One region of the Nonomuraea sp. NPDC003560 genome, then DNA from elsewhere that is predicted to be linked to it. Evidence: predicted binding sites of a transcription regulator. Region 1 holds the regulator's gene; each other region holds the start of a gene.
What was found. The regulator HrcA, encoded in region 1, represses chaperone genes, less so after heat shock. The targets are predictions, from matches to a motif close to TTGGCACTCTCNNNNNGAGAGTGCCAA.
Positions count from the first base shown of each region.

Region 1 (3,272 bases):
TCCAGCGTGACGGCCTCCTTGTCGCAGGCCACCACGGCGCCGCAGAAGCCGCTGTCGGCGTCCTCCACGACCAGGTCGAGTTCGGCGGGCACCTTCGGGATCTTGCCCTTGCCCGGCCGCCGCCAATTGCCCGCCAGCACATCGCCCTCGTACACACGGGGACCGTAGCAAATCACCCGCTGACCGCAAGGCGCTTACGCGCGCCGCTGCGCCGTACGAGGACGACGACGGTTCCGATGATGCCGATGAGCAGCCCGGCGCCGGGGAACAGGAACAGCGCCGCCACCCCGCCGAACAGGCCGCCCGCCGCGGACAGCACGTCACGGCCCACGCCGAAGCGGGCCGACGACTCCTCCTGCGTGGCGCAGGTCAGCTGGTAGTCGCCCTTGGCGGGGGCGTTGACCGCGAGGATCTCCTGCCAGGTGGTGCCGCCGGCGCTGAGCGTCTGGGTGCCGGAGACCTTGACCAGCCTGGCCTGGGCCGGGCCGCCGGAGATCTCGCACTGGTAGTTGACCCGCGTGTCGGTGGCGATGTAGACGGCCGGGCGCTTGGCGGGGTCGATCGCGACCTTCACGCTTTCGCCCGACGCGAACGTGCTCGTGGGGGCCATGTCCGAGACGCTGCTCAGCACGCCGCCGGCGAACACGACCACGCCCACGACGCCGAGCACGACGGCCACGGCCCACACGACGGCGATCCACCACAGGCGCGGCTTGATCGCCTTGCCGTCGATCCTGGCCGGGAACTGCGGCTGGCCGCCGTACTGGTTGTGGGGGCCGTACTGGTCGGGGTGGGCGTACTGGTTCTGCTGGCCGTACTGGTTCTGCTGGTCGTACTGGGGCGGGGGGCCGTACTGGGCGGGCGGCTGTTGCTGCTGGTAGGGCGGCTGGCCGTGCTGCTGGGGCTGGTACGGAGGCTGGGCGTACTGGTTCGGCTGACCGTAGTAGGGACCCTGCCCCTGGGGCGGTCCGTACTGCGGGGGCTGGGAATTGTCGGTCATGCGGCAAGTGTGAGGCCTGTCGCTTGTAAGTCGCTAGCAACAGGATGGGACCTGGTGTTATCGCACCTTGTGGGCGAGAGCCGTACACTTGGCACTCGGGAACACGGAGTGCTAGACCTGTCGTTTCCCTGTTAGGCAGAGGCAGGAGGTGAGCACGTGCTCGACGAACGGAAGCTGGCGGTGCTCCGCGCCATTGTCGAAGACTACGTGTCCACCAACGAACCGGTGGGCTCCAAGGCGCTGGCGGAGCGCCACAACCTCAAGGTCTCCCCGGCAACGGTCAGGAACGACATGGCCGCTCTGGAGGAGGACGGGTACATCACCCAGCCGCACACCAGCGCGGGCCGCGTGCCGACGGACAAGGGCTACCGCCTGTTCGTCGACCGGCTCTCGCAGGTCAAGCCCCTGTCGGGGGCCGAGCGGCGGGCGATCGAGACCTTCCTCGCCGGCGCGGTCGACCTCGACGACGTGGTCTTCCGCACCGTGCGGCTGCTCGCGCAGCTCACCAGGCAGGTCGCGGTCGTGCAGTACCCGACGCTGACCCGTTCCACGGTCAGGCACGTCGAGCTGGTCCCGCTCAACGAGCGGCGGGTCATGCTCGTGCTGATCACCAACACCGGGCGCGTCGAGCAGCGCGTGATCGAGCTGCCCGAGGTGGTGGAGGACGACCGCATCGCCCATCTGCGCGCGGTGCTCAACTCCTGCCTCGACGGCTGCGGGCTGAGCAACGTCCCCGAGCTGGTCGCCGACCTTCCCGAGCGGCTGCCCGCCGAGGACCGGCCCGCCGTGGCCACGATCCTGTCGGTGCTGCTCGAAACCCTCGTCGAACGCCATGACGAGAAGATCGTGTTCGCCGGCGCGGCCAATCTCGCGGGCGCCGACTTCTCCACCGGCCTGCGCGACGTGCTGGAGGCGCTGGAGGAGCAGGTCGTGCTCATGCGGTTGCTCGGCGAGACATCCACAGACACCCCGTCCGCGCTCACCGTGCGCATCGGCTCGGAAAACCCCTACCTTCGCGGCACGTCCATCGTCGCAACCGGATACGGTTCTGGCGACAACCAACTGGCCCGGCTCGGCGTGCTGGGTCCCACGAGGATGGACTACCCCGTGACGATGGGCGCCGTACGCGCGGTGGCACGCTACGTCAGCCAGATCCTGGCTGCATCTTAAGAGGTCGATAAGTGGCAAACAGCGACTACTACGCCACCCTCGGGGTGCGCCGTGACGCCAGTCAGGACGAGATCAAGAAGGCCTACCGCCGCCTCGCCCGCGAGCTGCACCCCGACGTGAACCCCGATCCTGAGACCCAGGAGCGGTTCAAGGAGATCACGCAGGCCTACGAGGTGCTGTCCGACCCGAACAAGCGCCAGATGTACGACCTGGGCGGCGACCCCTTCGGTGGCGGCGCGGGTGCGGGCGCGGGCGCCGGCGGCTTCGGCGCGGGCTTCCCCTTCAGCGACATCATGGACGCCTTCTTCGGCACCGCGGGCGGCACCCGCGGGCCGCGCTCGCGCGCCAGGAGGGGCCGCAACGCCACCATCCGGGTCGAGCTCGACCTGCGCGAGACGGCGTTCGGCACCACCCGCGAGCTGGTCGTGGACACCGCCGTGCTGTGCGAGGTGTGCCACGGCGCCGGCGCGGCCCCCGGCACCCATCCCGACACCTGTGACATGTGCAACGGGCGCGGCGAGATCTCCCAGGTCACCCGCTCGTTCCTGGGCCAGGTCATGACCTCGCGGCCGTGCCCCCAGTGCGGCGGCTTCGGCAGCATCATCCGCCACCCCTGCCAGGAGTGCTCGGGCGACGGCCGGGTGCGCACCCGCCGTACGATCAAGGTCCGCATCCCCGCGGGCGTCGAGGACGGCACCCACATCCAGCTCGCCGGCGAGGGCGAGGTCGGCCCCGGCGGCGGCCCGCCCGGAGACCTGTTCCTGGAGATCGTCGAACGCGCGCACGAGATCTTCGAGCGGCGCGGCGACGACCTCCACTGCACGGTCCAGATCCCGATGACGGCCGCCGCGCTCGGCACCATCCTCGCGGTCGAGACGCTCGACGGCTCCGAAGAGATCGACGTGCGCCCCGGCACCCAGTCCGGCCAGGTCATCACCATGTACGGGCGCGGCGTGCAGCGGCTCAACGAGTCCGGCAGGGGCGACCTGCTCATCCACGTCAACGTCGAGACCCCGATGCGGCTCGACCAGACGCAGGAGGACCTGCTGCGCGAGCTGTCCAGGCTGCGCGGCGAGGAGCGGCCGCCGGGAAAGTTCGCCCC
Region 1 is NZ_JBIAOF010000007.1:134,911-138,182, forward strand. It holds gene ACFYUV_RS27180 (DUF3097 domain-containing protein) at 1-155, opposite strand, end outside; gene ACFYUV_RS27185 (hypothetical protein) at 173-1,000, opposite strand; gene hrcA (heat-inducible transcriptional repressor HrcA) at 1,157-2,170, shown strand; gene dnaJ (molecular chaperone DnaJ) at 2,182-3,272, shown strand, end outside.

Region 2 (3,272 bases), on a different contig from region 1:
GCGGCCGGATCCTTGGAGATCCGAACCGCCTTCTGATGCGTCAGCGACCAGGCGAGGCCTAGAAGTCCATGTCGCCGCCGCCGGGCATGCCGGCCGGAGCAGCAGGGGTCTTCTCGGGCTTCTCGGCGATGACGGCCTCGGTGGTGAGGAAGAGCGCCGCGATGGAGGCGGCGTTCTGCAGCGCGGAGCGCGTCACCTTGGCCGGGTCGATGATCCCGGACTCGAACATGTTGACGTACTCGCCGGAAGCGGCGTTGAGGCCCTCGCCCGGGGTCAGGTTGCGCACCTTCTCCACGACGACGCCGCCCTCAAGACCGGCGTTGACCGCGATCTGCTTGAGGGGCTCCTCAAGAGCCTTCTTCACGATCGCCGCGCCGGTGGCCTCGTCGCCGTTGAGCTCGAGCTTGTCGAACGCCTTGGCGCCGGCCTGCAGCAGCGCCACGCCACCGCCGGGGACGATGCCCTCCTCGACGGCCGCCTTGGCGTTGCGCACGGCGTCCTCGATGCGGTGCTTGCGCTCCTTGAGCTCGACCTCGGTCGCCGCGCCGGCCTTGATGACCGCCACGCCACCGGCCAGCTTGGCCAGGCGCTCCTGCAGCTTCTCGCGGTCGTAGTCGGAGTCGGTGCGCTCGATCTCGGCGCGGATCTCGTTGACCCGGCCGGAGATCGCCTCGGCGTCACCGGCGCCGTCGACGATGGTGGTCTCGTCCTTGGTCACCACGACCTTGCGGGCGCGGCCGAGCAGGTCGAGGGTGGCGGTCTCGAGCTTGAGGCCGACCTCCTCGGCGATGACCTGACCGCCGGTCAGGATCGCGATGTCGCCCAGCATGGCCTTGCGGCGGTCGCCGAAGCCCGGGGCCTTGACGGCCACGGAGCGGAACAGGCCGCGGATCTTGTTGACCACCAGGGTCGCCAGGGCCTCGCCGTCGACGTCCTCGGCGATGATCAGCAGCGGCTTGCCGGACTGCACGACCTTGTCGAGCAGCGGCAGCAGGTCCTTGTTGGCCGAGACCTTGCTGTTGACGATCAGGATGTACGGGTCTTCGAGAACGGCCTCCATGCGGTCGGAGTCGGTCACGAAGTACATCGACGTCATGCCCTTGTCGAAGCGCATGCCCTCGGTGAGCTCAAGCTCCAGGCCGAAGGTGTTGCTCTCCTCGACGGTGATGACGCCTTCCTTGCCGACCTTGTCCATCGCCTCGGCGATGAGCGAGCCGATCTCGGGGTCGGCGGCGGAGATGGAGGCGGTGGAGGCGATCTGCTCCTTGGTCTCCACGTCCTTGGCCAGCTTGGAGAGCTCCTCGCTGACCCGCTCGACGGCGGCCTCGATGCCCTTCTTCAGGGCCATCGGGTTGGCGCCGGCGGCCACGTTGCGCAGACCTTCGCGCACCAGAGCCTGGGCGAGCACGGTGGCCGTGGTGGTGCCGTCGCCGGCGACGTCGTCAGTCTTCTTGGCGACTTCCTTGACCAGCTCGGCGCCGATCTTCTCCCACGGGTCCTCGAGCTCGATCTCCTTGGCGATGGAGACGCCGTCGTTGGTGATCGTGGGAGCGCCCCACTTCTTCTCCAGCACGACGTTGCGCCCCTTGGGGCCCAAGGTCACCTTGACGGCGTCGGCGAGCTGGTTCATACCGCGCTCGAGACCGCGCCGGGCGTCCTCGTCAAACGCGATCATCTTGGCTGCCATAAGGCTAGACCTCCCAGATGCAGGGTGGCGTGTCCTGGACCGAGCCGACGCCCGCGACGGCATAGGCCTGCATCTCCGTTCGGCAGACCCCATCGTCTCGATCCGAGTTGTTGGCACTCTGCCACACAGAGTGCCAACGAACTGTTTAGCACTCTACCCTGCCGAGTGCAAGCCACGGGCACCCCACCCCAGCTCATCGGGCAGGTCATCGGGTGCGCCGGTTCGCACGGCGAGCCGCCCCTGAGGCGCGGCCCGCCGTGCGAAGCCGACGGAGGAAACAGTGGCGAGCCCGTACGGACTGCGCTGCCGCACGTCCCGCCTTGGTGCATACCAGCGAGGGTGAATCAGACCGTGCGGACGGACTCCGCCTGCGGCCCCTTCTGGCCCTGCGTGATCTCGAACTCGACACGCTGTCCCTGTTCGAGAGAGCGGTACCCGTCCATCATGATCGCTGAGTAATGGACGAATACATCCTTACCACCGTCTACCGCGATGAAGCCGTAGCCCTTGTCCGCGTTGAACCACTTGACGGTGCCCTGCGCCACTTCCGACTCCTCTTACTGGGCTCGCAGATCTCGCCCATTCCTTCGCGAGACCCGTAATCGCATGACTTTTGGGAAAATCAGCCAGACGATCGCCCTCGACCATACCTGTGGCACGGGGTTTGGCAACAGAGTCAACCGACAAAACGCTAATTTCATCGAAGGCTGAGTCGTTCGAGGTTGAATTTGGTTCTAAAACAAGAAGGCGCCCACAAGGGGCGCCTTCAAGAGTCGGTGGTCCGGCGGTCAGCCGCCCGCGACGGCGGGGATGATGGAGATCTGAGTGCCTTCAGGGGCGGGAGTGTCCAGGCCCTCGGCGAAACGGACATCCTCATCACCAACGTATACGTTGACAAAACGACGAATCTTGCCCGATTCATCCAGAATTCTCGCGCCGATCCCCGGGTAGTCGGAGTCAAGCTTGGCGAGAACGTCACGAAGAGTCGCCCCTTCGCCACTCACTTCGGCGTTACCCCCGGTGTAAGTGCGCAGAATGGTGGGAATCCGCACAGAAACGCTCATGGTTTTTGTTGCCTTTCCTGGATTGTCAGACAGTCGCGCGGAACGCGTCGAGAGAGGGCCGGATCACGGCGGTGGGCCGCGCGTCGTCACTGATCGCGTCGAGCGTCTTCAGGCCGTCGCCGGTGTTCAGGACCACCGTCTCGGCCTCGGGGTCGAGCCTGCCCGTCTCGACGAGCTTCTTCAGCACGCCCACCGTGACGCCGCCCGCGGTCTCGGCGAAGATGCCCTCGGTGGAGGCCAGGAGCTTGATGGCGGCGACGATCTCGGGGTCGGTGACGTCCTCGACGCCCCCGCCCGTGCGCCGGGCGATGTCCAGCACGTACGGCCCGTCGGCGGGGTTGCCGATGGCCAGCGACTTGGCGATCGTGTCCGGCTTGACCGGCTGGACGACGTCGTGCCCCGCCTTGTACGCCGTCGAGACCGGCGAGCACCCGGCCGCCTGGGCCCCGAACACCTTGTAGGGGGTGTCCTCGACCAGCCCGAGGGCGATCAGCTCCTTGAACCCCTTGTCGATCTTCGTG
Region 2 is NZ_JBIAOF010000017.1:158,748-162,019, forward strand. It holds gene groL (chaperonin GroEL) at 59-1,687, opposite strand; gene ACFYUV_RS46330 (cold-shock protein) at 2,032-2,232, opposite strand; gene ACFYUV_RS46335 (MoaD/ThiS family protein) at 2,476-2,751, opposite strand; gene thrC (threonine synthase) at 2,777-3,272, opposite strand, start outside.
Region 2: the regulator HrcA is predicted to act here: its motif matches at 1,798-1,824, upstream of groL (chaperonin GroEL).

Region 3 (3,272 bases), on a different contig from region 1:
CCTCCTCGATCGCGGCGCGGGTCGCGGAGATCGCGTCCTCAAGGCGGTGCTTCTTCTCCTTCAGCTCCACCTCGGTGGCGGCGCCGACGCGCAGCACGCACACACCGCCGGCAAGCTTGGCCAGACGCTCCTGCAGCTTCTCGCGGTCCCAGTCGGAGTCGGACTGCTCGATGGCAATCTTGATCTCCTTGACGCGGTCCTCGATCGCCTGCTGGTCGCCGGCGCCGTCGACGATGGTCGTGGCGTCCTTGGTGACGACGACGCGGCGGGCAGTGCCGAGCACCTCGAGGCCGACGTGCTCCAGCTTGAGGCCGACCTCTTCGCTGACGACCTGGCCGCCGGTGAGGATCGCCATGTCCTGGAGCATCGCCTTGCGGCGGTCACCGAAGCCCGGGGCCTTGACGGCCACGGAGGTGAAGGTGCCGCGGATCTTGTTGGTGACCAGGACGGCCAGGGCCTCGCCCTCGACGTCCTCGGCGACCACGAGCAGCGGCTTCTTGGTCTGGGCGACCTTCTCCAGCAGCGGCAGGAAGTCGGCGATGGAGGAGATCTTGCCCTGGGTGAGCAGGATGTACGCGTCCTCCAGGACGGACTCCATGCGCTCGGGGTCGGTCACCATGTAGGCCGACAGGTAGCCCTTGTCGAACTGCATGCCCTCGGTGAACTCGAGCTCCATGCCCATGGCGTTGGACTCTTCGACGGTGAGGACACCGTCCTTGCCCACCTTGTCGAACGCCTCGGCGATCAGCTCGCCGATCTTGGCGTCCTGGGCGGAGATGGTGGCGACGTTGGCGATCTCCTTCTTGTCGCCCACCTCGCGCGCGCTGGCCAGCAGCCGGTCGCTGATCTCCTTGGCGGCCTTGTCGATGCCACGCTTGAGCGACAGCGGCGAGGCGCCGGCGGCCACGTTGCGCAGGCCCTCGCGGACCATGGCCTGGGCCAGCACGGTGGCGGTGGTGGTGCCGTCGCCCGCGATGTCGTTGGTCTTGGTGGCAACTTCCTTGGCGAGCTGGGCGCCGAGGTTCTCGTAGCGCTCCTCCAGCTCGATCTCACGAGCGATGGTCACACCGTCGTTCGTGATCGTCGGCGCACCGAACTTCTTGTCGATGACGACGTTACGGCCACGCGGGCCGAGGGTTACCTTCACGGCGTCCGCGAGGGCGTTGACACCGCGCTCAAGCGCGCGACGGGCGTCCTCGTCGAACTGCAGGATCTTCGCCATGCTGAAAGTCCTCTCCTGGCGTCGAAAGCCCCGGGCCCTCAAGAGCGCCCGGGGCTCGACACAACCGGCTTACTTCTCGATGATCGCGAGAACGTCGCGGGCGGAGAGCACGAGGTACTCCTCGCCGCCGTACTTGACCTCGGTGCCGCCGTACTTGCTGTAGAGGACGACGTCGCCCTCGGAGACGTCGAGCGGAATACGCTTGTCGCCGTCCTCATCCCAGTTGCCGGGGCCCACCGCGAGGACCTTGCCCTCCTGCGGCTTCTCCTTGGCGGTGTCCGGGATGACCAGACCGGAAGCGGTGGTCTGCTCTGCCTCAAGCGGCTGAACCACGATGCGGTCGCCGAGCGGCTTAACGGGAACCTTGGTGGCGGTCGTCACGATCGGACCTCCCCTTCAGATTTGAATGATCTAGAAGAGGCGACCAGCGGGGCCTGCCGTCGCGGGTGTCAGACCTGCCTCGTCGCACGTTGGCACTCTCAAGGTGAGAGTGCCAACAGGAAACATATGCAAGAGGGCCTTGACAGTCAACACGAACGCGTCTGCTCAGAGCGATCAGACGTAGGAACCCTCGGTCAGATCGGCGACGACGCCGGGCCGGGAGGGGTTCCAGCCGAGTTCGGCGCGCGTGCGTGTCGCGCTGATGCGCTGGCCGAGCGCCAGGGCCTCGGCGAAGCCCGCCCCCAGCACCTGGGCCGCCTCGGCCTGCGGCCAGGGCTCGGCCTGCGGCTTGACGCCCGCGGACCGGGCCGCCGCCTCGGCCACCTCGGCGACCGGCACGGCCTCCTCGCTGATGCCGTGGTACACGCGGGCGCCGCCCCTCTCCAGGACGGCCACGACGAGCTCGGCCAGGTCGTCGACGTGCACGAACGTCCAGGTGTGCGGCTCGCCGCCGGCGGTGACGTAGACCCCGGCCCCGCGCTCGGCGGCCTGCGCGCGCATCATGGCGGGGATGCCGCCGCCGCGCCCGTGGACGACGCCGGGCCGGATCACCGAGCCGCCGCCGTCGATGACCAGCTGCTCGATCTCGTGCCGGTACGCCACGAGCGGAATCGGGTCGGCCGGGCTGTCCTCGTGCCCGTCGGCGGTGGCGCCCAGCACCCACACGCCGCTGGTGAAGACCACCTTCCGGCCCGACGCGGCGAGCACGCCGATCGCGGCGAGGTCGGCCTCCTTGTCGCCGCCGAGCTGGGCGGCGACCACGATCGCGTCGATGTCCGGGGTGATCGCGGCGGCCAGCCCCGCGACGTCACTCAGGTCTCCGTGACGCTCGTCCGCCACGCCCGGCACGCGCCGGGAGCCGTCGGCGGCGGGCCGCACCAGGACGGCCACCTCGTGCCCCTGCTCGGCCAGCCGCTCGACCACCGCGCCGCCGATGTACCCCGTCGCGCCCAGCACCAGCACCTTCATGATGAACCTACCTCGAAAATTTCTACGTTGAACATTTCGACGTCGTGGACAGTACTGCACGATGCCGAACATTTCAACGTCGAAGCTTTGGTAGGGTGAGCCCCGTGGATGACGCGGTGGACGTGATTCTCGGACAGTGGGCGCGGACACGGCCCGACGTCGACGTGTCCCCGATGGGCGTGATCGGCCGGATCTCACGCGCCTCGCGCCTGCTGGAGCGCGGCGTGAAGGACTTCCTGGCCGAGCACGGGCTGGAGGCGTGGGAGTTCGACATGCTGGCCACGCTGCTGCGCAGCGGCGCCGACGCCACGATGTGCATGAAGGACCTGTCCAGCTCGGCCATGGTCAGCCCCGGCGCGCTCACCAACCGGATGGACCACCTGGTCCGGCGCGGCCTGGTCCATCGCTGGCCGGCGCCGCACAACCGGCGCATGACGCTGGTCGCCCTCACCGACGAGGGCAGGAAGGTAGCCGACGAGATGCTCGTCCGGCACGCCGCCAACGAGGAGCGGCTGCTCGCCGGACTGTCCGAGGGCGAGCGCGAGGCCCTGGCCGGGCTGCTGCGCAGCCTGCTGGTCTCCCTGGGCGACACCTCCTTGTGAGCGATCCCGAGTTGTGAGCGGAGTGCGTACATGGATCT
Region 3 is NZ_JBIAOF010000003.1:1,094,085-1,097,356, forward strand. It holds gene groL (chaperonin GroEL) at 1-1,222, opposite strand, end outside; gene groES (co-chaperone GroES) at 1,292-1,606, opposite strand; gene ACFYUV_RS15955 (NAD-dependent epimerase/dehydratase family protein) at 1,778-2,632, opposite strand; gene ACFYUV_RS15960 (MarR family winged helix-turn-helix transcriptional regulator) at 2,737-3,234, shown strand; gene ACFYUV_RS15965 (methyltransferase domain-containing protein) at 3,265-3,272, shown strand, end outside.
Region 3: the regulator HrcA is predicted to act here: its motif matches at 1,693-1,719, upstream of groES (co-chaperone GroES).